Regions from separate parts of the Microbulbifer bruguierae genome, predicted to be linked through region 2. Evidence: predicted binding sites of a transcription regulator. Region 2 holds the regulator's gene; the other holds the start of a gene.
What was found. The regulator LexA, encoded in region 2, represses DNA repair genes until DNA is damaged. The targets are predictions, from matches to a motif close to ACTGTNTNTANANACAGT.
Positions count from the first base shown of each region.

Region 1: the regulator LexA is predicted to act here: its motif matches at 2,589-2,606, upstream of PVT68_RS05765 (PA0069 family radical SAM protein).

Region 1 is NZ_CP118605.1:1,353,870-1,369,723, forward strand. It holds gene PVT68_RS05755 (cation:proton antiporter) at 1-866, opposite strand, end outside; gene PVT68_RS05760 (FMN-binding glutamate synthase family protein) at 947-2,491, opposite strand; gene PVT68_RS05765 (PA0069 family radical SAM protein) at 2,634-3,722, shown strand; gene PVT68_RS05770 (GIY-YIG nuclease family protein) at 3,749-4,030, shown strand; gene PVT68_RS05775 (glutathionylspermidine synthase family protein) at 4,076-5,266, opposite strand; gene PVT68_RS05780 (DUF1190 domain-containing protein) at 5,270-5,878, opposite strand; gene PVT68_RS05785 (DUF350 domain-containing protein) at 5,898-6,311, opposite strand; gene PVT68_RS05790 (DUF3301 domain-containing protein) at 6,685-7,005, shown strand; gene PVT68_RS05795 (DUF1653 domain-containing protein) at 7,040-7,252, shown strand; gene PVT68_RS05800 (saccharopine dehydrogenase family protein) at 7,302-8,369, shown strand; gene PVT68_RS05805 (phosphatase PAP2 family protein) at 8,527-9,054, shown strand; gene PVT68_RS05810 (MJ1255/VC2487 family glycosyltransferase) at 9,116-10,225, shown strand; gene PVT68_RS05815 (acyl-CoA dehydrogenase) at 10,381-12,189, shown strand; gene PVT68_RS05820 (polysaccharide deacetylase family protein) at 12,210-12,968, opposite strand; gene PVT68_RS05825 (ATP-binding protein) at 13,088-14,590, opposite strand; gene PVT68_RS05830 (response regulator transcription factor) at 14,595-15,269, opposite strand; gene PVT68_RS05835 (PepSY domain-containing protein) at 15,327-15,668, opposite strand; gene PVT68_RS05840 (glycine zipper 2TM domain-containing protein) at 15,710-15,854, opposite strand, start outside.
Region 2 is NZ_CP118605.1:674,690-690,543, forward strand. It holds gene mfd (transcription-repair coupling factor) at 1-1,098, shown strand, start outside; gene PVT68_RS02895 (CsiV family protein) at 1,214-2,155, shown strand; gene PVT68_RS02900 (DUF819 family protein) at 2,394-3,629, shown strand; gene PVT68_RS02905 (cold-shock protein) at 3,861-4,076, opposite strand; gene PVT68_RS02910 (mechanosensitive ion channel family protein) at 4,354-5,487, opposite strand; gene nagZ (beta-N-acetylhexosaminidase) at 5,606-6,619, opposite strand; gene PVT68_RS02920 (TetR/AcrR family transcriptional regulator) at 6,710-7,369, opposite strand; gene PVT68_RS02925 (DUF6763 family protein) at 7,579-7,911, shown strand; gene PVT68_RS02930 (LOG family protein) at 7,990-8,631, opposite strand; gene lexA (transcriptional repressor LexA) at 8,847-9,455, shown strand; gene PVT68_RS02940 (hypothetical protein) at 9,547-9,801, opposite strand; gene PVT68_RS02945 (DUF6586 family protein) at 9,874-10,416, opposite strand; gene topA (type I DNA topoisomerase) at 10,413-13,121, opposite strand; gene PVT68_RS02955 (hypothetical protein) at 13,427-13,957, opposite strand; gene PVT68_RS02960 (universal stress protein) at 14,218-14,661, shown strand; gene PVT68_RS02965 (ATP-binding cassette domain-containing protein) at 14,740-15,854, opposite strand, start outside.

The sequences.
Region 1 (15,854 bases), 680 kb from region 2:
TGGACAAGGAAAGTCTCATATTGCTCACGCAAACAGGCCCGCGACACAATCGCACACAACATCACTGCGAGAATTCCAGAAACCCCAACCACGTGCTCGGCAAAATAAAAACTGCCGAATGCTGCCAGCACCAGTACCATCAGTGCCGCCCCCGCCGAACGCAAAAACAGAATCACAATCGCCGTGAGCAAGCCACAGATGGAGCCCACCACAAGGCCACCGAAAAATACCACGGTAATATAAAGTGCAAAACCACTTGGGCCAGCGATGGATTCACCGGTTGCCGCACTGCCCTCCATGGCACTGTGGCTGGCAATCCCCAGCACAAATGAAAACAGTACAATCGCTGCAGCATCATTGAACAGGCTCTCCCCCTCGACCAGTGTCAACAGTTCCTCATTGCCCTGGTGCACGCGCAGCCGCTCTACTACCGACACAGGATCCGTTGCCACGAGTATCGCGCCGGTCAGCAGTGTGGCGATCCAGGGCAAACCATTTGGGTGGTGAATGCCGTAGTAGAGTAAAAGGGCTGTGATCAGCGCACAGATCACCGCGCCCAGAGTGGCAAACAGAAGAATGGGACCCAACCAGCGGAGCAGGAAATCCGGATCGATTTTCCAGGCAGATTGAAAAATCAGAATGGGCAGGATGACAAAAAATACCAGCTGGTGCAGGTTTCCTGCGCGTAGCCCGGTATCGTAATTGAACACCGGCAGCAGCACTCCGGCGAGCACGCCGGCGATCAGACAGCCAAGGGTATTGTCCCGCTTTAACACCCTGGCGATACCAAGACCAATGACGGCGGCCAGCGCCATATACAACCCCTGGCCGACCAGAGTAATTACACCGTCCGCAGTGTGCGTCATGAAAACTCCAGAATGTTGTCGGGCGGTTTAATTGCCAAGTGTTTTGCGTACCGGTGTATCTCCCGGGGGCAGTATCAGGATTATTGAATGCCGCGATCAGAAGCAATCACTGACTTCGGCTGTACGTCCGGCACCAGATCCGAGAGCGGTACAGGTACGCCACGCTCGTTAATTACTTCTACATGGGAACGGCACAGCATGCGGGGTTCAGGCACACCGCAGGAGTGGGCAATGGTACCGACCTCATATTCCATATTGCGCGCGTAGTTATATACCCGCTCCGCCTTGTCCATCGGGTCCAGGCCCTGCTGTAAATCCGGATTGTGCGTGGTCACCCCGGTGGGGCAGGTGTTTTTGTTGCACTGCATGGCCTGGATACACCCCAGGGCAAACATGAAACCGCGGCCGCAGTTGATAAAGTCCGCCCCCATCGCCAGGGCCCAGGCCACCATCGAGGGAGTGAGCAATTTGCCGGCACAGATAATCTTTATTCGATCACGCAGGCCATATTGGCTGAGCAAATCCACCACCAGTGGCAGGCTGCGGTTGAGCGGTAACCCCATGTAGTCCATCAGGCTCTGGGGTGCGGCACCGCTGCCCCCATCGGCACTGTCGATAGTGATAAAGTCCGGTGCGGATTCCACGCCCCGGCGCTGGATGGATTCGCACAGTTCGTGCAGCCAGTTGCTGGTACCTATCACACACTTGAAACCGGTGGGTTTACCGGTGACCTCGCGGATATGTCCGATCATATCCAGCAGGCCATCCACATCCCTGAATTCCGGGTGGCCATTGGGACTGATGGAATCCACCCCTACCGGGATGCCACGTACCTGGGCAATTTCCTCGGTGACCTTGATTCCGGGCAGTATCCCGCCCTTGCCCGGCTTGGCGCCCTGGGAGAGTTTCAGCTCAAACATCCTCACCTGTTTATAGGCCGCCACCTGCCGCAATTTTTCATCGGACAGATTGCCGTCGTCATCCCGCACTCCATATTTCGCGGTGCCGATCTGAAACACTATGTCGCAACCGCCAGACAGATGGTGGGAAGACAAGCCACCTTCCCCGGTATTCATCCAGATCCCCGCCCTGTCCGCCCCCCGGGACAGTGCCGTCACCGCGGGTACCGACAGGGCACCGAAACTCATGCCGGAAATATTGAAAATGGCGCGCGTGGTATAGGGTATACGCGCCGCGCCCTCCCCCACGGTCACCTCCCGCGGCGGCACCGCGTCCTTGGCCAGGGTGGGAAATGGGTGGTTGAGGAAGAGAATGTCACCGGGCTGATTCAGGGGGCGGGTGGAACCGAAAGCCAGGGTGGAATCCACATTCTTGGCAGCCCGGTAAACCCAGCTGCGCTGGGCGCGATTGAAGGGCATCTCCTCGCGATCGAGCGCGAAGAAGTACTGGCGAAAGAATTCCCCCAGGTGCTCAAACTGGTAGCGAAAACGCCCCAATACCGGGAAGTTGCGCCGTATCGCCTGCTTGGTCTGGCTGACATCGGAGAGATACAGATACACCACATAGAGCACCAGTAACACCAGCCCGAAGGCAAACAGCATGGCGAACACTTGCAGTACTTTTAGTGCAAACGCGTGAATGGCAGCTACGGCCTGAAGATCCATTCCCGTAATCCTTATTATGTGAAACTCTATTATTAAAACTCAGCGGTCATTGTATGCGCAGGAATACTGGCTTGCACAGTTTCCCGGCCGGCAATAAACTGTACAAACATACAGTAACCAACCGATCCATCAAAACTCAGCCGTGGCCAACGACTCCCCCACCAACCCTATCCAGTCCCACAAGGGGCGCGGCGCTGTCAGCAACCTGGCCGGGCGCTTTGTGGACCAGGTCAGCACCCGCGAGAGCGACGGTTGGCAACTGGAGCCCGAGGTACCCGAGCGCCTGGAAACCGTGGCGCTCGCGGAGAAGGCCAAGACCATCATCGCCACCAACAAGTCGCCGGATCTGCCCTTCAGCCAGTCGATAAACCCCTACCGCGGCTGCGAGCACGGCTGCATTTATTGCTATGCCCGGCCAGCACACGCCTATATGGACCTGTCCCCCGGACTCGATTTTGAAACCCGGCTGTTTTACAAGCCCAATGCGGCAACTTTGCTGGAGCAGGCGCTGCGCAAAAAGAATTACCAGTGCAGTCCCATTGCCCTGGGCAGCAATACCGACCCCTACCAGCCCCTGGAAAAAGACAAGCAGATCACCCGGCAGATTCTGGAGACACTGCAACGCCATCAGCATCCGCTGACCATCATCACCAAAAGCCAGCTGATTCTGCGCGACCTGCCGCTGCTGACTGAAATGGCACAGGACAATCTGGTGCATGTGGCTGTCAGTGTGACCACCCTCAGCAACGAGCTCAAACGCAAACTGGAACCCCGTACCGCGGGCCCAGCAGCGCGGCTGCGAACGATTGAGGCACTGGGCTCTGCGGGAATTCCTACGGCAGTGATGGCGGCGCCGATGATTCCCGCTCTAAATGATATGGAGCTGGAAAGCATCCTCGCCAGCGCGGCGGAGGCCGGTGCCATATACGCGGCCTATATCCTGTTGCGACTGCCATTCGAAGTGGCACCGCTATTTCGCCAGTGGCTGGCAGAGCATTATCCAGAGCGCGCGGAACATGTGATGAGCCTGGTGCAGCAGAGCCGGGGCGGGCAGGATTATCAGAGTGAATTTGGCCAGCGCCAGCGGGGAACCGGCGTGTTTGCCCAGTTACTGCAACAGCGGTTTCGAGTAAGCTGTCGCAAACTGGGACTGAACGAACGCAAGCTGGCGCTCGACTGCAACCGGTTTTTCCTGCCCCCGCAGCCCGGGGACCAACAGAGCCTGTTCTAGCTTGTGAATATTTTTTGGGAAGTGTTTTGTCCGACTGGTATGTCTATCTGATCCGCACCCGCTCCGACAGCCTGTACACCGGTATCACCCGGGACGTAGCGCGCCGCTTCGAGGAGCACAACAGCGGCGGCCCCAAGGCAGCGAAAGCACTGCGCGGCCGCGGCCCGCTGACGCTGGAATTCCAGCGAGAAGTGGCGAACAAGTCGGAAGCGTTGAAACTGGAACTCGAGATTAAGAAGTGGCCCAAGGCGCGCAAGGAAGCCCTGATTGCGGGCCACTTCAGCTTGCCCACACCGGAATCGGTGTAGGCAAAATCGTGGCAGGGTTGGCTGTGCAAGTCAGCTGCCGCGCAATCAATCCAGAATGATATGCGGCAGGAACCGGGAAGAATCTTTGGTAATCAGGGTCGCATCCTCACGAATACAAATACCCGCCGCACTGTCGCCCACCACCCAGCTACCGAGCATGGTGTAGGCATCGCCACCGCGAAGCTCGTCGCGGAATTTGGGCAGTGCATGGAAGGCCTGGCGAATATAGCGCCCGTCGGCATAAGGCCCTTCGGCCGAAAGTTTTTCCCCGGTTCCGGTAATCAGATCCACATTGGCGCCTTCGCGGGAGAACAGGGGTTTACGCACCCAACCGGCCGCCATCGGGTCACTTCCGGGAGTTTCAAAAAATGCCGGCAACAAATTCGGGTGATCGGGGTAGCGCGCCCACAGCAGCGGCAGGATACCCTTGTTCGAAAGGAGCATTTTCCAGGCGGGCTCCACCATCTGGGTATTGGCGGCGAGCGTGGCACGGCCAAAATCTTCCTGCACGATGAATTCCCACGGGTACAGTTTGAACAAGCCCTTTATCGGGTGATCATCCAGGTCGACAAACTGCGGATTCTCGCCCTTGGCATCGGTGATCACGCCGATATCTTCCAGCGCAATATAGTGCACATTCCGTCCCGCCTGCGCGGCAATATCCATCAGATAACTGACCGTGCCGCGGTCTTCGGCGTTGTCACGCACACTGGTGAAATAGAACGGCGTCGACAATTCCAGCTCGATAAACGCCTGCTCGATCTTGTCCTGCAGGGAATTGAACTGGTCCGCACGTTCCGGCAAAACGCCATTTTTGATCTGGTCTTCCAGCCACACCCACTGGAAAAAACCGGTTTCAAATAATGACGTGGGTGTGTCGTAATTGAGTTCGAGCAATTTCGCCGGGCCGGTGCCGTCGTACACCAGATCCATCCGGCCGTACAGATGTGGCTCACCGTTATTCCAGGAATTCCACACATAGCTCCAGTAATCCCGCGGGATATTGAGCTGGGTGAGCATCTCCTCGCTGCGGGTGATATCCCCCACCATATCCATCACCATCTGGTGCAGCTCTTCCGTGGGCGCCTCCAGATCCTCTTCAATCTGCTGCAGACTGAACTGGTAATAGGCGGTTTCATCCCAGTAAGGCTCGCCGTCGAAGGTATGAAAATTGAATCCCACTTCTTCGGCGTAAGTGCGCCAGTTCGCGCGCTCAGCAACGCTGATCCGTTTCATGTATTAACCGCCGTAGCTGTTGCGCATTGCCGCCTGGTGGCCGAAGCCGCCGCGCCGCACCAGGCCCCCGGCTCGGGGCTGCATCTGCGAAGGCTTCAGCGAGACTGGGCCTGTCCCTTTCGCCACCGGGGTATTGTGGGCGGTACGGTAGGTGCCACGGTCATCGCGGGATTTGTATAGCGGTTGCGTGGGGACGCTAGCGCCTGCAGCTGCGGCCTTAGTACCTGTAGCGGCGGTATTCGTGCCTGCACTGGCGGCGCCCGGCTGCTGGAAACTGGCGCCGCGATTCATCATCTGCCCGGCGAGATAACCCATCATCATCGGCATAAAAACGCTGTGACCGGATGTGGTCTGCTGCGGCGCCGTCTCACACTTGCCATCACCGAAGTCCGCTTCGCACTCTTCCTTGCTCACGTATTTGGGTGCGACCTGAGGATGCAGCGCCTTGGCCTCGGCGTATTCGGCTTCGCACTGTTCGGTGTTCCACCCTCCGGCACTGCACTCCTCCGGATTGCTGTACACCATGCCCTGCACTTCTTTTTCACAGCCGGCAATCAGCAGTGTCGCTACAGGAACGGTCAATACCAGCGCGGCTTTTTTACTGCGTTTCATCGTTTTCTTCCTGTATCTGTTAATAACTCATACATGCGGCGTTGATCAGGCCAACCGCAATGGCCACCGTAGCGGCAAAAATTCCGGCAGCCATCTCACCGTTGTCGATGCGCTCGGGCAATTGCCTGAGAACCACACGCAACACCACAAAAGTGAGAATCTGGACGACCAGCGCCACCGCGCCCCAAACCGCGCAATCCAACAGGGACAGGGAATTGGTAATGGCGCTGGAGAGCGGCAGGGCAAAACCGATAATCGCGCCGCCAAACGCCAGTGCCGCTGCAGAGTTATTCGCGCGAATCAGCGCCATCTCTGCGTGTGGCGTTATCCAGATATATATGCACACAAACACAAGCACCAGAACAATCGCCACCGCGAAATAAGCCAGAAAGGGAGGGATACCGTTTAATGATGACAATGTAGTAGCGAGCATGACCGTGTCCTTGATGGGGTTGGCAGGCATTTGCGAGGATAAAATTCTCTGGATTCTGACACAGAATAGGGAGCGGCTCTATAACACTGGCGGCGGCGCTACAACACTGGCCGCGGCGCTATAACACCGGCAGCGGCGCCATAAAACAGGCGGCGGTGTGATAAAACAGGCAGCACCGCTATCTGGCCCGGCCTGCATAAATGGTAGATTCCGCAGCGACCAGCGTGTGCTTGTCTCGGACATTGCCGGCGCTGTTCGCCGGGCTTACCGCCAGACCGCAAAGTACTCTCACCCGGGATGGAGAATCCTGCCGGGCATAGTCCGCGCGCTGGTGGTATTCTTGCGCGGTCGTAAGAAAACAGATTAAACCGGTATGTACTACTCACTCGGCGACTTGTTCTGGCTGTTCCTGCTGATTCTCGCAGCCTGGTACTTCTGGGCCGGCATGGCCGCAAAAGACCGTGTGCGCCGGATCGTAAAGGCACACTGCGCGGACACCGGCGTACAGCTGCTGGACGATACCGTGATGCTCCACCGCACCCGCCTCAAGCGCGACCGGAGCGGCCAGGTGCGCCTGCAGCGGCAGTACGAGTTTGAATTCACCTCCACCGGCGAGCGTCGCTACGGCGGTATTGCGGTACTGCACGGGCAGCGGATCACCCAGATCCAGCTTTCCCCCTTTCACCTGGCCTGAGCGCTGCCGACACCACTACCCCGTAAGGAACTCCATGCAGAAAGGCATTTACCGCCACTACAAAGGCAACCTCTACCACTTGATGGAAATTGCCACCCACAGTGAAACCGGGGAACAATTGGCCATTTACCGGGCTCTGTATGATGACTTTGGTGTCTGGGCCCGCCCGCTGTCCATGTTCTCAGAAGCCCTGGAAAAGGATGGCCAGACGATTCCCCGCTTTGCCCTGGAAAAGGCCCTGGACTGAAGGTCGCACGAATAAAAGGTCACCTGGCCGCATATAACAAGGACACTCCGTGAACAACAAACAGATCCTGATCTACGGTGCCTATGGCTACACGGGCGAATTGATTGCCCGCAAGGCCGTGGCCAAGGGGCTCAGACCCATACTGGCGGGCCGCAGCTCAAGCAAACTGGAGCCCCTGGCTACGGAGCTGGGCCTGCCGGCGATTGCCGTCGGGCTGGACGATGAGGAGACGCTCAAGCGCACGCTGCAGGGAGTATCGGTAGTCATCCACTGTGCCGGCCCCTTCTCGGCGACCGCGGAACCGATGATGCGCGCCTGTATTGCCAGTGGCGCCCACTATCAGGACATTACCGGCGAGATGGCCGTGTACCAACAGGCGCACGCGCTGGACGCGGAGGCCAAGGCCGCCAATGTGGTGCTCTGCCCCGGTACCGGCTTTGATGTCATCCCCACCGACTGCCTCGCTGCCGCCCTGCACCGGGAAATGACCAGCGCCACCCACCTGACCCTGGGGTTCGACTCCGACTCCGGACTCAGCCCCGGTACCGCCAAGACCTCCATCGAGAGCCTTGGGGTAGGCGGCGCAATACGGCGCAATGGCAAGATCGAAGTGATTCCCCACGCGGAACTGACCCGCAAGATCAATTTCGGCCGCGGTGAAAAATTTGCCGTGGCCATTCCCTGGGGAGACGTCGCCACCGCCTACTACAGCACCGAGATTCCTAACATCGAGGTGTATATCCCGATGAGCCCAAGGCGGGCGAAGAAGATGAAGGGACTCAACAAATTCCGCTGGCTGCTGCGTATGAACTGGATGCAGCAGTGGCTGAAAGGCAAGGTGGACAAGAGTGTGCGTGGCCCTACCGAAAACCAGCGCGCGGAGCAGAAAACCTGGGTTTGGGGAGAAGTCCGCAATGACCGCCGCGGCGAACGCCGGGTGGGTCGCGTGGTTACCGCCAACGGCTATGACGTCACCGTGAACGGCTCCCTCGCGGTGATGGAGTTCCTGCTCGCCTACCACGGCGAAGGCGGTTACTTCACGCCATCCAAACTCTGTGGTCCCGAACTGGTGGAAAAACTGCCGGGCTCAGGCGCCATCAAGATCGGCATAGACTGAAATCCGCAGGAGCCTGCCTTGTCCGGTTCGCCTGCAGGCAGGCTCCTACAGTCACCCTGGCGCCCACAGTTCATCAATACCCCCACACCGGTGAGATTTCACAGTCCTGACATATTTTGTTCAAGTCCGTGCAATCTAAGCTTCGTACTTTTAACCCATGCGAAGCTTACCTATCACTCTCAAAGCGGTAGATGTCTCCCTGGTGCTGCGAATGGCGCAGCGGGCGACCCGGCCAACCTCCCGCAGGAATTACCTGCTGTTGTCCCGATCTGCCGATGGCTGGCTCTATCTGGTGTCGCCGCTGCTGATCGCCCTGGAAAGTGCCGGTGCCGCCCTGCTGTTTCTCTACACCTGTGGCGCTGCCTTTGCCATTGAGCGCTCCCTCTACTGGACCATAAAAAATACCACCAAGCGCAATCGCCCACCGGAAGCCATCCCCGGGCTGCGCTCGATCATTGTGGCGAACGACCGCTTCAGCTTGCCTTCCGGCCACACCTCCGGCGCCTTCCTGTTTGTGACTATGCTGAGCCAATGCCTGAACCCACTCTGGGCCCTGGGGTATTTCTGGGCTGCGGGCGTAGGCACGTCGCGGGTGGGACTTGGGGTCCACTTCCCAACCGACGTCTGCGCCGGCGCCTTGCTAGGGACCTGTGTAGGCTTTGCCGTCAGCGGCGCACTGCTGTAACAGGCTGCGCACGGCATTCGGCACTTTTTTACTCCAGTTTTTACTCCAGCGGAGAAGTCATTTGAAAATACTGTACGGCGTTCAGGGCACCGGTAACGGGCATATTTCCCGCGCACGGGCGATGGCGGAAGCCTTCCAGCAATTCCCGCAGCTGCAAGTCCAGTGGCTGTTTAGCGGACGCCCCCAGGAAAAGCTGTTTGCCATGGAAGCGTTTGGCGACTACTGGTGGCGGGAAGGCCTGACGTTTGTGCACAAAGAAGGGAAAATTGATCAACTGGCGACTACCCGACAATTAAATTTAAGACGCCTTCTGCAAGATATTCGCGAGCTACCGGTACAGGACTTCGATCTGGTCATCAGTGATTTCGAACCGGTCTCTGCATGGGCCGCGAAGAAACGCAAATGTCCGAGCCTGGGGCTGGGCCACCAATACGCATTCAATTACTCGATCCCCACCCCCGCTTTCGGCTGGACTGCACGCAGCATTATGAAAGTCTTCGCACCGGTACAGGTCAGTCTGGGAATGCACTGGTATCACTTTGGTCACCCCATACTGCCTCCAATCGCCCACGCCCATGAACAGCCAGCACCACAGGAAAAAGACCATGTGCTGGTATACCTGCCGTTCGAGTACGCAGAGCCACTGCTGAAGCAGCTGGCGCAGGTGTCGCAGACATTCATCGTTTACGGTCTGCCCACCGATTTGCCCTGCGCCGACAACATCACCCTCAAGGCACCCTCTGTGGAAGGCTTCCGCGGCGATGTTGCCACCGCCAAAGCAGTCATCTGCAACAGCGGCTTTGAGCTGATTGCGGAAACCCTGACCCTGGGCAAACCGATCCTCACCCGCCCGCTCAAAGGACAGTTTGAGCAGGAAGCCAACGCAATGGCCCTGGATCAATTGCAACTGGCCAGGGTAGTGGACAATATCGACGCTGCCACCATCACCCACTGGCTGACGGGCAACCCTCTCGGTGTACGTATCCAATGGCCGGATGTGGCGGCAGCCATTGTCAACTGGGTAGCGGAAGGCCGTCCGACAACCCCGCAGATACTCGCCGACAGTCTCTGGGAGTCGGTAGTACCCGGCCGCGCCAGGCGCACTGCACAAAATACCGACACCCCCAAGCAGGAAAAACTGAATGGCATCGAAGGCAGCGAAAGCACTTGACCGAAAGTGACCAGAGACGAGGAATTTCATAATCGCTCCGGCTACGCAGCCATCGCGGCCTGTATAGCCATTACCTGAAAGATCATTGCCACTCCGCACCGCCCCTGCTTACTCTGAAACCACTGAAGATGTAACTCGAATACAGTGGAGCAATTATGAGTGAGCAGTACCTTAAAGAGCGGGATATCGAGTTTCTGCTGTACGAATTTCTCGATACCGAGGCGTTGTTGCAACGCCCCCGTTACCGCGAGCACTCCCGTGAAGTGTTCAACGCGACGCTACTCACCGCCCAGGCCATCGCGGAAAAATATTTTGCCAACCACTACGCCAAGGGCGACGCCTGCGAGCCCACCTTCGATGGCGACACGGTCACCCTGATCCCGGAAACACGCGAGGCATGGAAGGCGTTTACCGACGCCGGTTTTCTCGCTGCCCACTACGATTTCGAAGAAGGGGGTATGCAGCTCCCAGAGATTATTCTGCGCAGCGCCATGGCCTATATCAACGCTGCCAACGTGAGCAGTGCGGCCTACCCTTTCCTTACACTCGGTGCTGCCAACCTGGTGCGCAGTTTTGCCAGTACCGAACTCAAGGAGCGCTACCTGCCGCCGATGATGGACGGCCGCTACGCTGGCACCATGGCACTCACCGAACCGGACCAGGGTTCAGCCCTCGCCGATATCCGCACCACCGCCACCCCCGCGGACGATGGCAGCTACCGTATTCACGGACAGAAAATGTTTATATCCGGTGGCGACCAGTCGATGACGGAAAATATCGTGCATATGGTACTGGCGCGCATCAAAGGCGCACCGGTGGGCGTTAAGGGGATATCACTGTTTCTGGTGCCGAAATTTATACCCGCGGCTGACGGAAGCGAAGCAACCCGCAACGATGTACAGCTTGCAGGCCTGCTGCACAAGATGGGCTACCGCAATACCACCTCAACGGTACTCAGTTTTGGTGAAAACGGCGGTGCCGTGGGCTACCTGGTGGGCGAAGCCCACAAGGGCCTCAGCTATATGTTCCAGCTGATGAACGAAGCGCGTATCGGCGTTGGTACCGGTGCCGCAGTACTCGGCTACCGCGGCTATCAGCATGCACTGCAATATGCCAAAGAACGCCCCCAGGGCCGCCTGCCCTCCAACCGCGACCCGCAATCGAGACAAGTGTCCATCATCCAGCACGCCGATGTACGACGTATGTTGCTGATGCAGAAAAGTTACGTCGAGGGAGGGCTGGCGCTGTGCTTTTACGCCTCATCCCTGTTTGAGGATGCGCACACCGCGGAATCAGAAAGCGAACGACAGCAGGCCGCAACCCTGCTTGACCTGCTCACGCCCATCGTCAAGTCCTGGCCATCCAAGTACTGCCTAAAAGCCAACGATCTGGCGATTCAGGTTCTCGGCGGTTCCGGCTATATCCGCGAATACCCGCTGGAACAGCTCTACCGCGACAACCGGCTGAACCCGATTCACGAGGGCACTGAAGGTATTCAGGCAGTGGACCTGCTGGGACGCAAGGTGCCCGGCAACGATATGGCCGGCTACAAACTGCTGGTGGAAGCGATTGAAAAAACGCTGCGGGAATGTACCGGCAACAGCACCCTGGAAACACTGGCAGACGCATTGAAAAACGCGCTGAGCCAACTGAACGGCGTCACGGAAAATCTGCTGGGGCAGATGATAGCGAATACCGATCGGGGACTGGCCAATGCCAGCCTGTATCTGGATACGTTCGGCCGGGTGGTGGTGAGCTGGATCTGGCTCCGTCAGGCGGTTATCGCATCACGAAAACTACACGCGGAAACCGCACCCAGCGATGAAGAGCAGAATTTCTACCGGGGCAAACTACAAGCCGCACATTTCTATATTGAGTGGGAGCTCCCGGAAATTCAGCCACAAATTGCGCTGCTGCAATCGGGCAATCCGGTGCCATTTGAGATGCAGGAGGATTGGTTCTAAACCAGTCTTCGCGTAAAAGACTAGCGCTCCCCGCGCGACTGCTCCCGCTGCAGGTGCGCCACCGCTTCGCGCATGGTCGCCACCCAGTAGCGGTCAGGGTGTGCCGCCAGGTGTTCGAGCAAGGCTCGATGGGCATCGGCAGAAACAGTAATGTAATCGCCTCCCACGCCGTGAAACATAAAGCCTACCAGGCTGTGATTTTCCCGCGCCGCTTCCACAACTGCGATCAGCTGCGCTGCACTTTTTTCCGCACCATCGAAAGAAGCGATACGATAAAAGTCGCTGTTGCCGGGCTGGTGTTGACCGTCGATGGAAAACAATCGCGCCGCGGACACCAGTTTCTTAAGTCCGGGAATCACATCCTCACCACCCGCGATCATATCGCCGCAGGGGTAGGCAAAGGTGCGCTGTTGTTGGCCATCGATAGCCTCAAGCATGCTGTTGGTAACCTGCACCTCATCCAGGAACTGTTCCAGGGTATACCCGTCGAGATCCTGCCAGGGCTTGACCCAATCGCGATTGGAGATTGACTTGCGACACGGGTGATAGAGCATGTGGTTGCCAAGCTCGTGCCCACGCCGGGCAGCCTGGCGCCACTCGTCCAGGCGCATGCGAATGGCGGGGCGCGCTCCGCTGACGTAGAAGGTCGCAGGCAGGTTGCGCTGATTCAATTGAGGAATGGCGATATCCAGATGCGAGTCCAGTGCATCGTCATAGGTGAGCACCACCGCCACGTCCGCACCACCGGGCCAGGGGGAGATCGCTGGTGAGGCATCCACAAATGTGCCTGAGGTTGAGGTCAGAACTGCAAAAAATACCGGCAAAAAACCGCTGAGGAGTGCCCTTTTTGCTGGAGAAAACATGCGATATCCCTATTTATTATTGATGTTATATCCGCTTACAACACAACCCGCAGGGTAAGCCCTCCGAGATTTTCGAGGCCTCGTTGCGCGGGAGGCACTATGGCAATTTCGCCGTGGTAACTCTCTACGATATCTACCACCACCGCAAGTCCGATACCCTGTCCCTGCTGTTGCTGGTCCGCACGCACCCCTCGCTGAATTACCTGCTGCCACTGAGCTTCGCTGAGCCCGGGACCATTGTCGGCAATAACAATTTCCAGGCCGCGGTCATTGGCACCGTTACTGATTTTTGCCAGTAACTTGCCACCGCCATATTTGTAACCGTTATCCAGTAGATTACCGAGCATTTCCATCAGGTCCCCCTCATCGCCATAGAACAGCACGGCATCGTCACACAACAGCTCCGCATCCACGTGCTTTTCGCGATAGACCTTGTCGAGGGCGGTAAAAATTTTTTCTGCCAGCGGCTGCACGGCCACGCCTCGCAGAATGGATTTGGGGGAACCCGCCACAGCGCGTTTCAGTTGATAACTGATGATGCTGTCCATGCGCTGAACCTGCTCCGCCAGCGCTGACTGTGCACCTCGGGGATCACGCGTTACGTCCATGCCTTTCAGCACGGCAAGCGGTGTTTTCAGGCTGTGAGCAAGATCCGCCAGTGTATGCCGGGTCTTTTCCCGCTGGCGACGTTCATTTTCGATCAACAGGTTGAGGTTGTCGGTGAGTGGTACCAGCTCCCGGGGAAAATTGCCCTGCAGGGTATCACTGCCGCCCTGTTGCATATTTTTCAGCGCGCGTGCGACCCCTCGCAGTGGTGCCAGCCCCCAGCGCAACACCAGCAACTGCACCGCGATCAAAGCCAGGGAACCGAGGGCCAGCCAGCGCCACAGGGTACTGTTGAATTGGTTGACCTGGGCATACAGTGGTGTCGCATCCTCCAGAACCATGAAGGTGAATTGCAGTTCACTGTCCAGTCCCCAGGCAATACCCTGACGAAAGCTGCTGTAGGCGGCAGTGTTACCCGGCAAATGAATTTCTGCGAAAACCTGTTGCCCCTGACGCAGGGGCAACGGCAGCGGTGTAGTGGAAAAGTTGGGCAGGCTGAGTGCCGATTGCGAGCGCCAGATCACCCGCCCGCGTGCATCGATCACCGCGCCGATCAGACCGGAATCCGGCTGGTTGAAACGTTGCTCCGGTAAAATGTACGGCAGCTGCAGGCTGTCCCCGTCCGGCTCGGCAACGGCCAGCAGGGTGTAGATATGCACCTGCAGTTCACGGGCTTTGGCCTCGTCAAGGGAAGTGCGGTAAGCCCGCTCAAGCACACCGGAAAGTACCGCGAGAAAAACCAGCAGCACCAGCGTCGCCATCAGGGACAGGCGCCCGGACAGCGAGTGCCACCAGCGGGATAGAGGGTGCCACCAGCGGGATAACGGGTGCCACCAGCGGGATAACGGGTGCCACCAGCGGGATAACGGGTGCCACCAGCGGGATAAACGGTGCCACCAGCGAGACAGAACCTGAAGCCCGCGCGTCAACAAGGAATCAGTCCGCAGCGCTGAATCGGTAGCCGCGACCACGCAGCGTCTCAATGGGTTTCATCCCACCGGCGGCATCCAGTTTTTTGCGCAGACGGCCGATAAACACTTCAATCACATTACTGTCGCGGTCGCAGTCCTGTTCGTAAATGTGTTCGGTCAATGTGGTTTTGGACACCACTTCATCCGGGTGCAGCATCAGGTATTCCAGTACCTTGTATTCGAAGGACGTAAGTTCCAGCTCACTACCGGAAACACTCACCCGCTGGGAACTGGTGTCCAACTGGATAGCCCCGGCGGTGATGGTGGGAGAAGAAAAGCCAGCAGAGCGGCGCACCAGCGCATTCAGCCGCGCCAGTAATTCTTCGGTGTGAAACGGTTTGGTGAGGTAATCGTCACCGCCCGCCTCCAGGCCGCGCACCCGCTCCTGCCAGTGGCCGCGAGCGGTGAGAATCAGGATGGGAAAGTGCCGCGCTTCTTTGCGCAGGGTTTCGATAACGTTGATACCGTCGATTTTCGGCAGGCCCAGATCCAATACCGCCACATCGTAGGGATATTCCCGGCCCAGATACAGAGCCTCTTCACCGTCCGGTGCTTCATCTACGGTGTAGCCGGCTTTACGTAGTGACGCCGCCAGCTGCTCACGTAAAAGGTGTTCGTCTTCAACCAGAAGTGCGCGCATACATTATCCTCTTGTCCAGATGGTCAGGTGCGGACGGCAAAGAAACGGGTACCGTGATCAGCGGGATATCTGCCCTGTCTGCTTGTCCACGAACACCACATAGACCTGACTTTTTTCGGAAAGTCCCTTCACTCTGAATACAGAGCGGCCATCTCGCTGCACCTCTTTGATCGCCAGGATCTTGCCACCGAATCGGCGCTTCACCAACGCCGCGGCCTGGTCCCTGGAAATCCCCTTATTCTGCACACGCATGGTGGCCAGGGGCTGCACATTCAGTGAATGCCCCGGCCGATAGCCGTTTGTGTCCGGCCCGGCGGCGAGCAGCGGGCCAGCCAATAATGCGGCAAACAATCCGGTAATCAGTGCATACGCGGCCAGAGGGGCAGCGGAGAATTTCACAATGCAGCTCCTGTTATTTTGAAAGTGCCCGCCAGGCTTTATCAAAGAACCGGCGTTACGTCGACACGAACCCGGATTCTATCTCCTGGATGGCGGTCAGTGCGAATCAGAAATTCCTGACCGTTGTAGCGGTAGTTTACGTCATATCCGACCAACTCCCGGCGACTGCTCACCTGCTCGACAACC
Region 2 (15,854 bases):
GCGCGACGCCTGTCCGTAAAAACTTTTGTTCGGGAGCGGGACGACGCCCTGATCAAGGAGGCCATTCTGCGGGAAATTCTCCGTGGCGGTCAGGTCTACTTCCTGCATAACGAAGTAAAAAGCATCGAGCGCATCGCGCGGGAATTGCAGGAATTGGTTCCGGAGGCACGCATTGGCATTGGCCACGGTCAGATGCGTGAGCGCGAATTGGAACAGGTAATGGGTGACTTCTACCACAAGCGCTTCAATGTGCTGGTGTGCACCACCATCATCGAGACCGGTATCGACGTCCCCACCGCGAACACCATCCTGATCGAGCGTGCAGACAAATTTGGCCTGGCTCAGCTGCACCAGTTGCGCGGGCGTGTGGGGCGCTCCCACCACCAGGCCTACGCCTATCTGCTGACACCCAACAAGCGCGCCATGACCGCCGACGCAGTGAAGCGGCTGGAGGCCATCAGTGAGGCTCAGGACCTGGGCGCCGGCTTTACCCTGGCCACCCACGATCTGGAGATCCGTGGCGCCGGTGAACTGCTGGGCGAAGAGCAGAGCGGCCAGATCCAGAGTGTCGGCTTCAACCTCTATATGGAAATGCTCGATCACGCGGTTAAGGCGATACGCGAGGGACGCACGCCGAATATCGATGAACCGCTGGAATCGCCGGCGGTAGACGTCAACCTGCGGGTGCCGGCACTGATCCCCGAAGATTACCTGCCGGACGTCCACAGTCGCCTGATCATGTACAAGCGAATAGCCAATGCCGAGGATAAAGCCGCATTGAAAGAATTGCAGGTGGAGATGATCGACCGCTTTGGTCTGCTGCCGGAACCGGTCAAGCATCTGTTTCGCATTACCGAAATCAAGCTCGATGCCAATCGGATGGGCATTCGTAAGCTGGAAGCCTCTGCCAGCCGCGGCCGCATCGAATTCTCCGACAGCGCCAAGGTAGACCCGCTCACGCTGGTCAAGCTGGTACAAACCAAGCCCACCACGTTCCAGCTACAGGGCGCCAACCATCTGAACTTTGCCCTGGATGAGAGCGACCCGGAACACCGCCTGCAACAGGTCAGCGCGGTTCTGCAACAGCTGTCGCAATAGTGACAAATGGGGGTGATCAGAAAGCCTTCGGCGCGGTCAAACCGCCGGTAAACAGTGATAACATGAACGAATTGAACGCCGACCAAGCGGCCCAAACAACATACGCGGTATCGAGATGACTCCGATAACACAAAAGGTCAAACATCACCTGCAACGATGGAGCGTCCCACTACTGCTGGCGCTGTGCGCCGCAGGCGTGGAGGCAGCCGACTACGCCGGCACCCAGTTTGAGATTGAAATGGTGGTATTTGCCCGTGAAAACGGCATGAGCCAGTCCCGCGAAAACTGGCCTGCGGCCCCCCGGCTGCACTACGACGAACACTGGGTGGACTTCTCGACACCATCCGCGATCGAGCCCGCGGTTCCGGAACTGCAGCCCGTCCCCAACCAGCTAGACAACAAGGTCGCCGCACTCGCACGCACGTCTGGGTACCGCGTGCTCTTCCACAAGACCTGGAGGCAGGTGCTGCAACAGGAGCGCAACGCACCGGCCGTGCTGATCGGCGGTGGTACTCCGAGCGGCAATCACCACGAACTGGAAGGCAGCGTGACCCTCAGTGTCTCGCGCTACCTCCATGTCAGCACCGACCTGTGGCTCAGTGAATGGCTGCCGCAGCCCATTGACGGCGGTTTAGCGACGGCATTCCCGACCGCTGCAGCCACAGAATCTCTGGGGCTATCAGGTATTCCGGTGCCCACCCGCCCCAGAGCAGAGAGAATGGCACCTGAGCCGGGTACACAAGAAGAGCCGCTCGGCCTGAATGGATCATCGCCACAGAGTGGCTACGCGACCACTGCAAATGGCAGTTTCAGCACCAGTGCCGACTCCGCCACCTTCTATGGCAACAATGACAATGCCGCTTCTGCCGATAGCGCGGAAGGCTATCCAGAGCCAATAAACCGCGAACCCCCTTCGAAGCTCGCCGCCCGGGTTGCAGTACTGCAGGAAGAGCGCCGCCTGCGCAGCGGCGAGTTGCACTATATCGACCACCCCAAGCTGGGCATGCTGATCGAAGTGCGTACGGTGGAGCCCAGCGAGGAAACTTCCGCGGAGTGAGCCCACCCCACAATCGGACCCGTTCGGCACGCCTGTGGCCCTCGCTACCCGAACAATAGATTCTCCAAACGGCCCTCCGGGGCCGTTTCTTATTGCGGGGTGGTTGCAGGATGGCACGCCGAACTTTAACGTTACTCAGGTCCTCATCGATCTGGCCGGATGCTGAAAAATCATACGGATCACACCCATCCAGAACATCCCGATTCGCGAATAACTATAAGTCGGAACACACGTTTTCATGATTACCAACGACGCTATTATTTTCGGCCTGCTGGCCGCGATCCTTGGATTTGTTTTTTATACCGCAAGCAGTGAAACGCGTTTCTGGAAACGCTTTTACCGCTTCGTACCGGCATTGCTGCTCTGCTATTTTCTTCCTTCGCTGCTGAACAGCTTCCACATCATCGATGCGGAAAACTCCAACCTGTACTTTGTCGCCTCACGCTATCTGCTGCCCGCGAGCCTGGTGCTGCTGACATTGAGCATTGACCTCAAGGGTATCGTAAACCTGGGGTTCAAAGCGCCAATCATGTTTCTGACCGGCACCCTCGGAATTGTAATCGGCGGCCCGCTCGCACTCCTGATCATGTCGGCGGTAGACCCGGGCTTACTGAACGGTAATGGCCCCGATGCTATCTGGCGCGGCATGACTACCGTGGCGGGCAGCTGGATTGGTGGCGGTGCCAACCAGGCGGCAATGAAGGAAATTTTTGAAGTCGGTGACCAGGTATTTTCCGCCATGGTGACGGTAGATGTGATCATCGCCAACCTGTGGATGGCTGTACTACTGATCATGGCCGGCAATGCTTACAAGCTGGATCAAAAACGCGGAGCCGATACCTCTGCCATCGACACTCTGCGGGAGCGGGTGGAGCAAATGCAGCGCAAGCATTCCCGCAACCCGACCCTGCAAGACCTGATGCTGATCGCGGCCGTGGCATTTGGCATAACCGGGATAGCCCACGGCTGTGCAGACTTCCTCGGCCCATGGTTTGAGAGAAATGCGCCACAGCTTGAGCAGTTCAGTTTTACCAGTAAGTTCTTCTGGTTGATCATTATCGCCACGACCCTGGGGATCTGTATGGCCTTCTCCCCAGCGAAAAAACTGGAGGGTGCCGGCGCCTCCAAGGTCGGCACCGTATTCATCTATTTTCTGGTGGCAACCATCGGCACCAAAATGGACATCACCGCCCTGAAAGACAGTCCTGAGCTATTTATTCTGGGACTGATCTGGATGGCCATTCACGCGGGCCTGTTACTACTGGTGGCCAAACTGATCAAAGCCCCCACCTTCTTTATGGCTGTAGGCAGCCAGGCCAATGTTGGCGGTGCGGCCTCTGCGCCGGTGGTCGCAGCCGCTTTCCACCCATCTCTGGCACCGGTCGGAGTTTTGCTTGCCACGGTGGGGTATGCACTGGGGACTTACGCCGCCCTGTTTTGTGGTCAGTTACTGCGGATGATTGGCGCGGGATAACCCCTAACCGCCGTAAACGAACAAAAAAGCCCGCAGGAATCAAAATCCTGCGGGCTTTTTTGAATGCGCACAACTCACACAACTGATACAAACACAACCTATACAGCTGCGGAGGTCATGACCTCACACGCTGTAAACGTCGTGTCTGTCGAGAAAAAGCGCAATTTTTCGAGGCAGCTGGATGCTGCCCCGAAATATCTGGAACCGAGTGTGCGTACTACTGAGAGGCTTTTACTCGCAGGGAACCACATCCTCGGCCAAAAGACCCTTGTCCCCTTGCTGCATTTCAAACTCAACGGCCTGCCCCTCGTTCAGGGTCTTGTAGCCGTCACCGCGGATGCTGCGGTAATGCACAAATATGTCTTCAGAACCTTCTGCACAGGTAATAAAGCCATAACCCCGGGCGTTGTTAAACCACTTCACGGTACCCGTAACGCGATCACTCATTAAGCCAACCTCATTTATTGTTATTGCGCTCACCCCGGTCGCGGGCAGAACGCCTACCCCATTTGCAGCTACCCAAACATCCTTGGTTCCGGTAGCTATCTCGAAGCGCCTGCCGGGTCAACCCGACAAGCCGCTACTGATTCTTAGATAAAACTGCGCCACTGTCTAGGCATCTACAATAAATTAATGTTACTTCCCGCGAATTATGCGCAACAAACCACCAAATCAGCGACGAGAGTACCAATTAACTTGACACGCCGCACAGTTGGAAAACACGTCACTTTGCTGCCATTCCGGTACCAACAGACTGCTGGCGGTCGGCAACCAGCGCGAGTTCAGGCAGATCTGCAATATGCAACGTGGAGGTCGGGAAGGCACAGGACGCTCCTCGCGCCTCGATGATCTCGAGAATCTTCAACAACACATCCTGTTTGATTTCGTGGTAACGCACCCAATTCGTGGTTTTGGTAAAGGTGTAAATAAAGAAATCCAGTGACGACGGCGCAAACGAATTGAAATTGACGATCAGTGTTTGGTTGGCATCGATTTCCGGATGCTGCTGCAACATTGCACGCACATCGTTGACGATCGGCGCCATCAAATGCGCATCGTCATAGCGGATGCCGACAGTTTCATAGATACGGCGATTTAGCATACGCGAAGGGTTTTCCACCGAAATCTGTGTAAACACGCCATTGGGAATATAGAGCGGACGCTTGTCGAAAGTTCTGATCCGGGTCAGGCGCCAGCCGATATCTTCCACCGTGCCCTCAATTTCCTTGTCCGGAGATCGCACCCAATCCCCCACCTTGAATGGGCGATCCAGGTAGATCATCAGACCACCGAAAAAATTGGCCAGCAAATCCTTGGCCGCAAAACCGATAGCGAGACCGCCGATACCACCAAATGCCAATACCCCACTGATGCTGTAGCCGAAATGCTGCATCACCACCATAGCGGCGGTAATAATGATCGAGGCACGTATCAGCTTACCCATGGCGCGCACAGTTGTGGCATCCATGGGTTTCCCCATAAAGCGCGGATCGGCGAGATTCTGCTCCACCGCCTTGGCAAACCGCAGTGCGAACCAGGTGATCAGGACAATAAAGCCGACCTCACGCACGGTGGTGGCAATAGAAAAGATTTCCGCCCCGGTAGCCTTGCCCGCACGGGCCGCCGCCAGAGAGAGTCCCACCAACCATACCAACAGGGAAGCGGGCGGATTAATGGCGCCACACAGGGCGTCGTCCCAGGGATTGACGGTGCGCTCGGCGCGGACCTGTAAGCGGCTTACAAACAGTGATAACAGCCAGGCCGCAAACGCCGTTGCCAGTACAAGCAGGAAAACTTCGGCAATCCAGAGACGATCATCCCCCACCAGGGAGCGCAAAAATGCTTTGGCAGACTCCACAAATCACTCCATAAAAAACAATATATTTCCGCGCACTCAGCAGACCGCATCCCGGGCAATCCACAATGCAACAATATCTGGCGCAACCTCAGCCAAGGCTGCCGGGTATTTTGCCGATTTACATCCAGGAGGCCAGCCATTTCCGCGTCGCGTGCCAGCGTGATTGCTGCTGCAGCTCATCCCAGTCTTTGATTACCGGACGCCCACGCATACGCTCCAAGCGCCTGCTGGAGGCAGGATCTGGCACAAACCCCTCTAGCGCCTGCAGCACTTCAATCGCGCCCTGACGGTTGTTACACACGACGCCCATATCGCAGCCTGCCTGCATGGCAGCGCGGATACGATCGCCGTAACCACCCGCAGCGCCCGCCCCTTCCATGGTCAGGTCATCACTGAAAATAACCCCATCGAATCCCAGCCGCGCGCGCAGAATATCCTGGAGCCAGAAACGGGAGAATCCCACGGGGTTTTCATCCACCTCGGCAAAACGGATATGTGCCGGCATCACCGCCTGCAATTCACCGGCACGGATGCATTCCTCAAATGGTTTGCAGTCTGCCGCCAACACCGCTTCGAGCGGGCGCCGGTCAACCGGCAATTCTTCGTGACTGTCTTCCAGCACCTGGCCGTGCCCCGGAAAATGCTTCCCTGTGGTGGCCATGCCCGCCTCGTGCATCCCCGCAATAAACGGACGGGCTTTTTCGGCGAGCGTTAACGGATCACGGGCGAAACTGCGGTCACCCACGATGCGGCAGAAATCATCGTCAGCATCCAGCACCGGCGCAAAGCTGAAATCCACACCGACTGCGAGTAATTCTGCTGCCAGCAGCCACCCAACATCCTGCAGCTGTTGTGTGCTGGCCTGGGCGCTCAAGGCTTGCATGGATGGGATGCGGGTAAATGAATCCCGAAAGCGCTGCACACGCCCACCCTCCTGGTCCACAGCCAGCAAGATTTCCGGACGCACACTGCGGATTTCCGCCACCAGCGCTTCCAGCTGCGGACGGTCAGTAAAGTTTCGAGCGAAGAAAATCAGTCCGCCCACTTGTGGGTGCCGCAACAGCTCGCGGTCTTCCGGAGTAAGCGTCGTGCCTTCCACATCGATCATTACCGGACCAATTTGCACTGACATGAATATATCGCTCCCTTTTCAAAACAGAACACTGGCGCTCAAAACAGAACACCGTCGCCCAAAACAGAGTGCCGTTGCCGGCCACTGAACCTATTCGTGAGCAGTAAGCATCGCGGCGGCTGCAGGGGCGAGTCTGGCGAGGGTTTCCTCCAGACTGCTCTCAGCGCCGAAATCTTCCCTCAGGATAGCTTCGATGGCATCAAAGCTCGAAAGCGAAAAGATGGTGGCGCCGAGCATAAAATAAAGGCGCCAGTAGAAGGTTACCGGGTCTACATGCGGTAATGCCTGGGCCAGCTGGCCGGCAATCTGGCGATAACTTTCGCCATAGCGCGAAACAATGAATCGGCGCAAATGGCCCTGTGACTGGGTATACGCCAGCCCCAGCAGGCGCATAAACCGCTTGGGGTCGCGCCCTTCTTTGGCGAGACCTGCCAGCGCCACCTGATAGAGGCTTTGCAGCAGGTCATCCAGCGCCAATGCTTCACCGTCGGCCGTCCCGTCCTGAACCTGTTTCTCCAAGGCTTTCCTACGACTCAGCTCCCGATCCAGATTCTCCGTAAATGGCGTAAGGAACCGTTCAAAAACTGCCTGAATCAGTTCTTTTTTCGAACCAAAGTGGTAATTCACCGCCGCCAAATTGACCCCTGCGGTACTGGTGATGGTGCGCAGCGATGTTTCAGTAAACCCCCGCTCCGCGAACAACACTTCCGCGGCGTCGAGAATGCGATTGACGGTATCCAGCTGACTCATGCCAATTCAAACCAACAATTAAAACGATTGTTTAAACCCTGAGACTAGCACAGTCGGCACCGAATGGAACACTCGGGTTTGAAGGCCAGCGCGAGATCATACGGGGAAGTTAGGGATGGGCAGGCGGGCACACTAGATTGGGTACAGAGATACTAAATCTGTGCCGGGGGGCAATGCTCCACAAACCATAGAGAAAGGAGGACAGCACCATGGCCAGAATTGCTCCGGAAATAGGCAGCTGGTTTGAAAATTTCGAAAGTGGCGACGTGTTTGAGGTCGTCGCTGTAGACCAGCCCTCCCGCACCATAGAAATTCAATATGAAGACGGTTCTCTGGATGAGATCGACTTCCAAAGCTGGCCTCGCTTGCCACTTGTTGGCGCCGCAGCACCGGAAGATGCCAATGCCGGCTATGGCTCATCGGCGGAAGAGATGCAGGATGAGGAAGATGCGGGATTCAGGAGCCCGGTATTTTCTCCGGCACAGAGCGCTATCGACAAACTCGAAGGCGAAAGCTTCCCGGGCAATGACGACGGATACTAGCGATGGCCCTGCCCCATTCAGGCAAAACCATTCAAAGGCTTGCCTTGGCGCTGCTACGGGTGGCCGTCAAGGCACGCGTCACCCGTTGTGCTCGCGAATATAATCAATAATGATCTCCGCAGCCTCTTCCACGGTATCGACGAGTTTAAACAAATCCAGATCACCGGCGTCGATGCACGCCCGCTCAAGTACCGTCTCCATCATCCAATCAATCAAACCCGCCCAGTAACGCTTACCAACTAAGACTATCGGGAACCGCTTTACCTTCTGGGTTTGCACCAATGTCAGCGCTTCGAACAGCTCATCCAAAGTGCCGTATCCGCCCGGCAGCGCGATAAACCCGACGGCGTGTTTAACAAACATGAATTTACGCACAAAGAAGTATCGGAAATGCAGACCGATATCCAGGTAGGGATTTGGTACCTGTTCAAAGGGGAGCTCGATATTGAGCCCGATTGACGATCCCGCGTGAGGAAATGCACCCCGGTTACACGCTTCCATTAGTCCGGGCCCACCGCCAGTAAGTACAGGAATACCTTCCGTGGACAGCAACTCTCCCAGGCGCATCGCTTCCTGATACTCTGGGGAATTCTCATGAAAGCGTGCACTGCCGAAAACCGTGACAGCGCCTTTCAATGTAATCAAGCGCTCAATGCCATCAACCAGTTCCGACTGTATGCGCAGCACCCGCCACGCTTCCGGCATTTTTGCATCCAGCATATGCCTTCTCCTTATCGCTATTACTACTTATTTTTCCGGAGTTCTGTGCTGTGGCGGTTGCGGCAGTAATCCTTTTCACATCCGCAGACCACAAAAATCCCGGGACACATCAAGTCTAGCAGTCGTAATGCGCCGCCCTGAGAAGATTGCGTGGATGTCAGATCTGTATATAATCACAGCAACTGTATAAAAATACAGACAACAGGAAGGCGCCCATGACAAATCTCACTGCCCGCCAGGCTCAGGTACTGGAGCTCATCAAATCTTACCTGGACGAAACCGGCTATCCGCCCACCAGGGCCGAAATCGCCCAGGAACTCGGCTTTCGTTCACCTAACGCCGCGGAAGAGCACCTCAAAGCGCTAGCGCGTAAAGGAGCCATTGAAATGGTGGCCGGTGCCTCCCGTGGCATTCGAATCCCAGGCCACCAAGCCGGGCTACCGATTGTCGGCCGCGTCGCGGCAGGCAATCCCATCCTGGCTGAGGAAAACATTGAGGAATACTGCGAAATCCCCGCGGAATTCTTCCATCCACCCGCGGATTACCTGCTGCGAGTACACGGCATGAGCATGAAAAATGCCGGTATTCTGGATGGCGACCTGATCGCAGTACAGCGTACCGACAATATTCGCAACGGCCAGATAGTGGTGGCGCGGATCGAGGATGAAGTGACAGTGAAGAGATTCAAACGCCGCGGTAATCAGGCAATGATTCAGCTGCTACCGGAAAATGAAGATTTTGAGGTCATCCAGGTGGATATGCGGGACAAAAACTTTGCCATTGAAGGATTGGCGGTTGGTGTGATTCGCCAGAACACCAACTGATTTTCACTGGAAAATCACTGCCTTAATAACGAAAACAGGGCCCATTGGGCCCTGTTTTCGTTTGTGCAAGCTGTCTCAGTGGATGGCTGTATCAGTGGATGGTGTGCTCGGTGACGTCCACCTCTTCGTCCTCAAAGGGCTCCGGCTCCAGCGAGCCGATTTCCTGAACCGCTTCTATCCCCGCCTCCAGCATGGCTCGGGCAACGGCAATTTTGTGCTCCTGCAAAAAATGCAGGCTTTCAGCGGAAAAATGAATACGCACCAACGGGTCCTCTTTGTGACCAGCGCGTCGCAGCGCTACATCACCATTGGACAACTCGATGATTTCGTAGGTCTCGGAAGACATTCACTTCTCCAGTTACAGCGTGATTTGCGGGCAGTGTAACACAGGGGGAGACAATTGATCAGTGCGCCGCGCCTACCACTCCTGCCCCTGTGCTCGCTGGCGCTGCACCAGTTCAGAAAGCGCACGGTGCCACTCTCGTAAACTCTGCGCATCGAGCTGGGAGCTCCCAGAGCCTGAACTTACATCTACCTGCCGCACCGGGATCAGGGTTTGCACTGCGGCACCTGTGGCGGCGCTTTGCGCCCGAGTGGACGGTGCCTGGGGTGCGTGCCACAGGCACCGCCAGGCAGTGTCCATCTGCCGATACCAACTGTCGGGATTCTCCGCCAGGCTGACCAGCTCCGCAATTTCCGCACTGAACTTGCCGTTCTGTGCCACCAGCTGCTGCAGCTGGCCAGCCGACTCCGGCTCGCGTCCAGGTGCTACACCCAGCTGTAACTGATGGGCCTGCTCAGCCAGAAAAGCGCGATAGCCACGCCATAGTTGCAACAGCGCCCCCTCACCAAGAGCTGACTGACACAGCGGATCACCACTGCCCTCAGCCTCCAGCCGGTTTAACAACAGCTGGCATTTGCGCAATGCGGCGGCGACGAGTCCGGTGTAGGGATTGCTCAAGTTTTGGCCTTTTTGGAAGGAGCCTTTTTAGCTGGTGCCTTCTTGGTGGCCGCCTTCTTCGCCGGGGCTTTCTTCTTGGCCGGCGCTTCTACCTGCCATTTACCGTCATGATAGAACGCCTTCCACCCGGTCGCCTTGCCGTCCTCTTCGGTCTGTACGTACTGCTCCTGGGTCTTGCGACTAAAACGCACTACCGTATCCCTGCCTTCGTTGTCCTCTGTGGGCGCAGAGAACAGGAAGCTGTATTTGGGATCAATCTCATCCTTGTGAGGCAACAGTTCCTTGATCAACGGCGCGCGGGTTTCGCGGTTTTTGGGAAACTGGCTCGCTGCGAGGAACAGGCCCGAAGCGCCGTCGCGAAGAATATAGGTGTCATCCACCTTTTCACACGCCAACTCCGGCATTGGTACCGGATCCATTTTCGGCGGCGCAGGCTGACCATTTTTCAGCAGTTTGCGGGTGTTCTTACAACTCTCATTGGTACAACCGAAGTACTTACCGAAGCGGCCAGACTTCAGCTGCATATCGCTACCGCACTTATCGCACTCGATCAGCGGACCGTCATAGCCCTTGATTTTGAACGTGCCCTTTTCCACTTCGAAACCGCTGCAATCCGGGTTGTTGCCACAAATATGCAGCTTGCGCTGTTCGTCCAACAGGTAGCTGTCCATGGCGGTACCGCACTTCGTACAACGGCGCTTATCGCGCAGCTGTCGGGTTTCCGCCTCTTCGTCCTTATCTGCATCAATCGCTTCTTCACCTGACACCAGGTTCATGGTGTTGGTGCAGCGCTCTTTCGGCGGCAGCGCATACCCGGAGCACCCCAGAAACACACCGGTGGAACCGGTACGAATCTGCATGTGGCGACCGCACTGACTGCATTCAATATCAGTATCCGTAGGCGTATTGCGGCGCATGCCGCCTTCTTTATCCTGAGCGACTTCCAGGCGATTGCTAAAGTCGGAATAGAAGTCGTCCAGCAGGTCCTTCCAGCCCCGTTTCCCTTCCGCGACCGCATCCAGGGACTCCTCCAGGTTGGCAGTAAAGCCGTAGTCCATCAGGTTCTGGAAACTTTCGCTCAAACGGTCAGTAACGATATCGCCCATTTTTTCCGCATAGAAACGACGATTTTCCAAGCGTACGTAACCGCGATCCTGAATGGTCGAAATAATGGATGCGTAGGTAGATGGGCGACCAATACCGCGCTTTTCCAACTCTTTAACCAGTGCCGCCTCACTGAAGCGGGCCGGCGGTTTGGTGAAGTGCTGCTTGGGATCGAGCTTCTTGAGCTCGAGAGTTTCCCCCACCTTGATATCCGGCAGCACCAGATCTTCGTCTTTTTTACTCTGTGCCGGTGCGACTCTCAAAAAGCCGTCAAAACGGATTACGCGTCCGCGGGTGCGCAGCTCAAAATCCCCGGCGTTCACCACGATAGAGGTGGAGGTAAACTGGGCTGGCGTCATCTGACAGGCGACAAATTGCTGCCAGATCAGGGTATACAGACGCTCAGCATCCCGCTCCATGCCAGAGAGCATGTTTGGCTTCACTCGCACATCCGAGGGACGGATAGCCTCGTGCGCCTCTTGCGCGCCCTCTTTGCTGCTATAGCGGTTGGGATTTTCCGGCAAATACTTATCGCCGTAATTTTCGCCGATATATTCCCGCACCGAAGCGACCGCTTCCGCACTCAGATTGGTGGAGTCAGTACGCATGTAAGTGATGTAACCAGCCTCATACAAGCGCTGGGCCATCATCATGGTTTTCTTGACGCTAAAGCTGAGACGATTGCTCGCGGCCTGCTGTAGGGTCGACGTGATATAGGGCGCGCCAGGCTTGGAACTGGTGGGCTTGTCATCGCGGGCCGCGACCTGGAAGCTGCTCGCCTGCAGCGCCTTGAAGGCCGCCATGGCCTGCTCTTCATTGGTCGGGCGGAAGTTTTCACCGCTCTGCTTCTTTACTTCGAGACGCAGTGAGTCCGACTTGGCGGTTTGCGTATCCGCAAACAGAGTCCAGTACTCTTCTGGTATGAAGGCGCGAATTTCACGCTCCCGCTCCACCACAAGGCGCACGGCAACCGATTGCACACGACCAGCGGACAGACCGCGAGCGACCTTTTCCCACAGCAGAGGCGAGACCATATATCCGACAATACGGTCGAGAAAGCGTCGCGCCTGTTGCGCATTGACGCGGTCGATATCCAGGGGGCCCGGATCTTTAAAAGCCTCCTGAATCGCGCTCTTGGTGATTTCGTTAAACACCACACGACGGAACCGCCCTTCATCGCCACCGATGGACTCACGCAAATGCCAGGCAATTGCCTCCCCCTCGCGATCCAAGTCCGTTGCGAGATAGACATGGTCGGCGCTGGCGGCAAGTTTGCGCAATTCATCGACCACCTTTTCCTTGCCAGGAAGAATTTCGTAGTGGGCTTCCCAGTTGTGGTCCGGATCAATGCCCATACGCTTGATCAGCTGTTCGCGACCTTTCTGGCGCTTGTAGACCTCTTTATCTTCCGGGGACAGCTTGCGGGTTTCCGCAGCGCGCCGGGCGCGCTCCTTGGCGTCCACCGGCTGTTTACTGGAGGCACCGGTGGGGAGATCCCGGATATGACCAATACTGGACTTCACCACAAAGTCCTTTCCGAGATATTTGTTAATGGTTTTTGCCTTGGCCGGTGACTCGACGATGACCAGTGATTTACCCATAAGCCTTTGATTTTTAATAGAAAATTTACTGCCTTCGCACCTGCGGCGACAGCCTTGAACAGCGGTGCGCTGCGCGAATATATATGCTTCGCCCCCGGTGCGGTCAAGCAAACAGGTCAAATTCATGACCAATTAGCCCCTTGAACGAGTACTTGTGACCGAGGATTCAATTGTTGGTTCGGCACCCTTGCTGCGCAGCGAACACATGTTGCTGAGCTGCGGAATCGGGCAAGTTCACTGGCACCACAACCGCTTGAAACAGTAGACCAGATCCGGCATCCAGCCAGCCCTTCGCGGACCTTAGTTTATTGCCCATCGCCCCCGGGAGTGCCAGGCTGATACTGGCGTATCGCCTCTTCGATCAATGGCCGCTGGGATTCAAGTACTGCCTGAATAGCCGCCAGGCCGGCATTCCCACTGCGTTCACCCCACTGTATTCCGAGCCCGGCATCCGCGGCGTACACTCCCGTAGCGTCGGCTGGGAGCGCCGCTATCAGCTCTTTCAGCGGTGCCAGTGCCGGCTCGGGGGCCGCCCTCCCTTTGCGCCAGTCCCAAACACCCTCGAAGTGCATTTCGTGGCTCATCCGCTGCAGTTCCAGGGCCCATCCGGTCTGTAGCCTGCGCGGATTTCGCCAGTGGGAAAAATAGGTAGCGGCGCTGCCGGTTCCCTGTGACGCTGGCAGAGGCTGCATCTGCACTTTGAGACCGGATGTAGCCGCTCGCTGGCGCAAATCGGCCAGTTTTCGGTCCCGGCTGCTGGGCTTCATCCACATAACCGGACCTATCACCAGAGCCACGGCAAACACGATGACAATGAGCGGTAACCAACTGGACATGACACCCGTTCCTCTTGCTTCTTTTAATTACTCACGCTGGAGAAGATAGGTTTCTAGCGCGACACTTTTTCTCTATTCGCTATCAAATAGCCTATGCCTGGTTACTATGCGAGCACTTGTGCAAGCACTTCAGGGCGCAGCGCCGTCACAATGTCTGGCCGGCGCGCATTTTCCACTCCCGAGCGGCACTTGTGTCAAGACCGTTTTTTTAAAGTAGACTCACTCTGGTATCACGCATAAACCGCAATCGCGAGGACATAATGGCAGGCTATAACAACATTCTGGTTGGACTGGACCTTTCTGAAGAATCCTCTCAGGTACTGGAGCGCGCGGCACAGATTGCCGCAGACAGCGGTGCTCAGATGAGCCTCGCCCACATCATCGAGCCACTGACGTTTGCCTATGGCGGCGATATTCCCATGGATCTGTCAGAAGTCCAGGAACAGTTGCAAACACAGGCCAAAGAACAACTTCGCAAGGCCGCTGCCAGCCTGAACATTCCCCCTGAGCGCCAGCATGTGGTGCTCGGCCAGCCCGCAACGGAAATTCATCGACTCGCGGAAGAAGCCGGCTGTGATCTCATTGTCATCGGCAGTCATGGGCGCCACGGACTCGCGCTGCTGCTGGGATCCACCGCAAATGGCGTCCTTCACGGCGCAGGATGTGATGTGTTGGCGGTCAGGGTGCAACCGGCAAACCAGTAACCACGGCATAGCCCCGGCCACTCTGTAACCGCTGGTTTGCCCCAGACTGTCGCCAGCGAGGGGCAAATTCCGGCTCGCTTACATGCTGTCCAGTTCAGCCCAGCGCTCAAACGCCACTTCCAGCGCCTGCTGTAGATCGGCCAGTTTTTGTAGCTTTTCCTGCACCAGCGTATTGTCCTGCTGGTAAAAGTCCGGCTGTGCCATCGCCTGTTCCAGCTCGGCGATCTCACCTTCCAGTGATTCGATCTGACCTGGCAGAGCATCCAGCTCACGCTGCAATTTATAGCTGAGCTTTTTACTTTTGGGTGGTGTTGAGCCTTGGGTTTCCGGGGAGTCCGCGGCCTTGTCCGCGCCGGTATCAACGCCGCTACCCGCCGCCTTGTCCTGCTCCCGTTTACGCGACTGCAGTTGCTCCTCCGCACTGAGGAATCGCCCGCCCTGGCGCACAAAATCCTGGTAGCCTCCCACGTATTCCCGCACCACGCCATCGCCTTCAAAGGCGAGACAGCTGTCGACCACATTGTCGAGAAATGCCCGGTCGTGGCTCACCAGCAGCACCGTGCCGGGGAAATCCAGCAGTAACTGCTCAAGCAATTCCAGAGTTTCCACATCCAGATCGTTGGTGGGCTCGTCCAGCACCAGAATATTGGCGGGCTGGCTGAACAGTTTGGCCAGCAGCGCACGATTGCGCTCACCGCCACTCAAAGCTCCGACCTTGGTCCGCGCTTTCACTCCGGTAAACAGGAAGTCGCTTAGATAACCCATCACATGGCGACTACTGCCCCCGACCTGGATGGTTTCCCGCCCTTCGGCGATATTGTCCACCACACTCAATTCCGGGTTCAGGACATCGCGCCTTTGATCAAAGTAGGCCACCTGCTGCTTGGTACCCAGGCGGATACTGCCAGATTGCGGTTGGAGCTCATCCAACAGCAAGCGGATCAGGGTACTCTTGCCTGCGCCGTTGGGGCCGATCAGACCCACTTTGTCACCGCGCATCAGGGTGAAATCCAGATTGTCGATCAGTGGTCGCATCGCGCCACCTTCACTATCCGGGAAACCAAAGGTCACACCTTGCAATTCCGCCACCAGCTTGCCGGAACGCTCACCCGAATCCAGCGACATACGCGCAACGCCCTGGCGTTCACGGCGGGCCTGGCGCTCACGCCGCAACCCTTGTAACGCCCTCACTC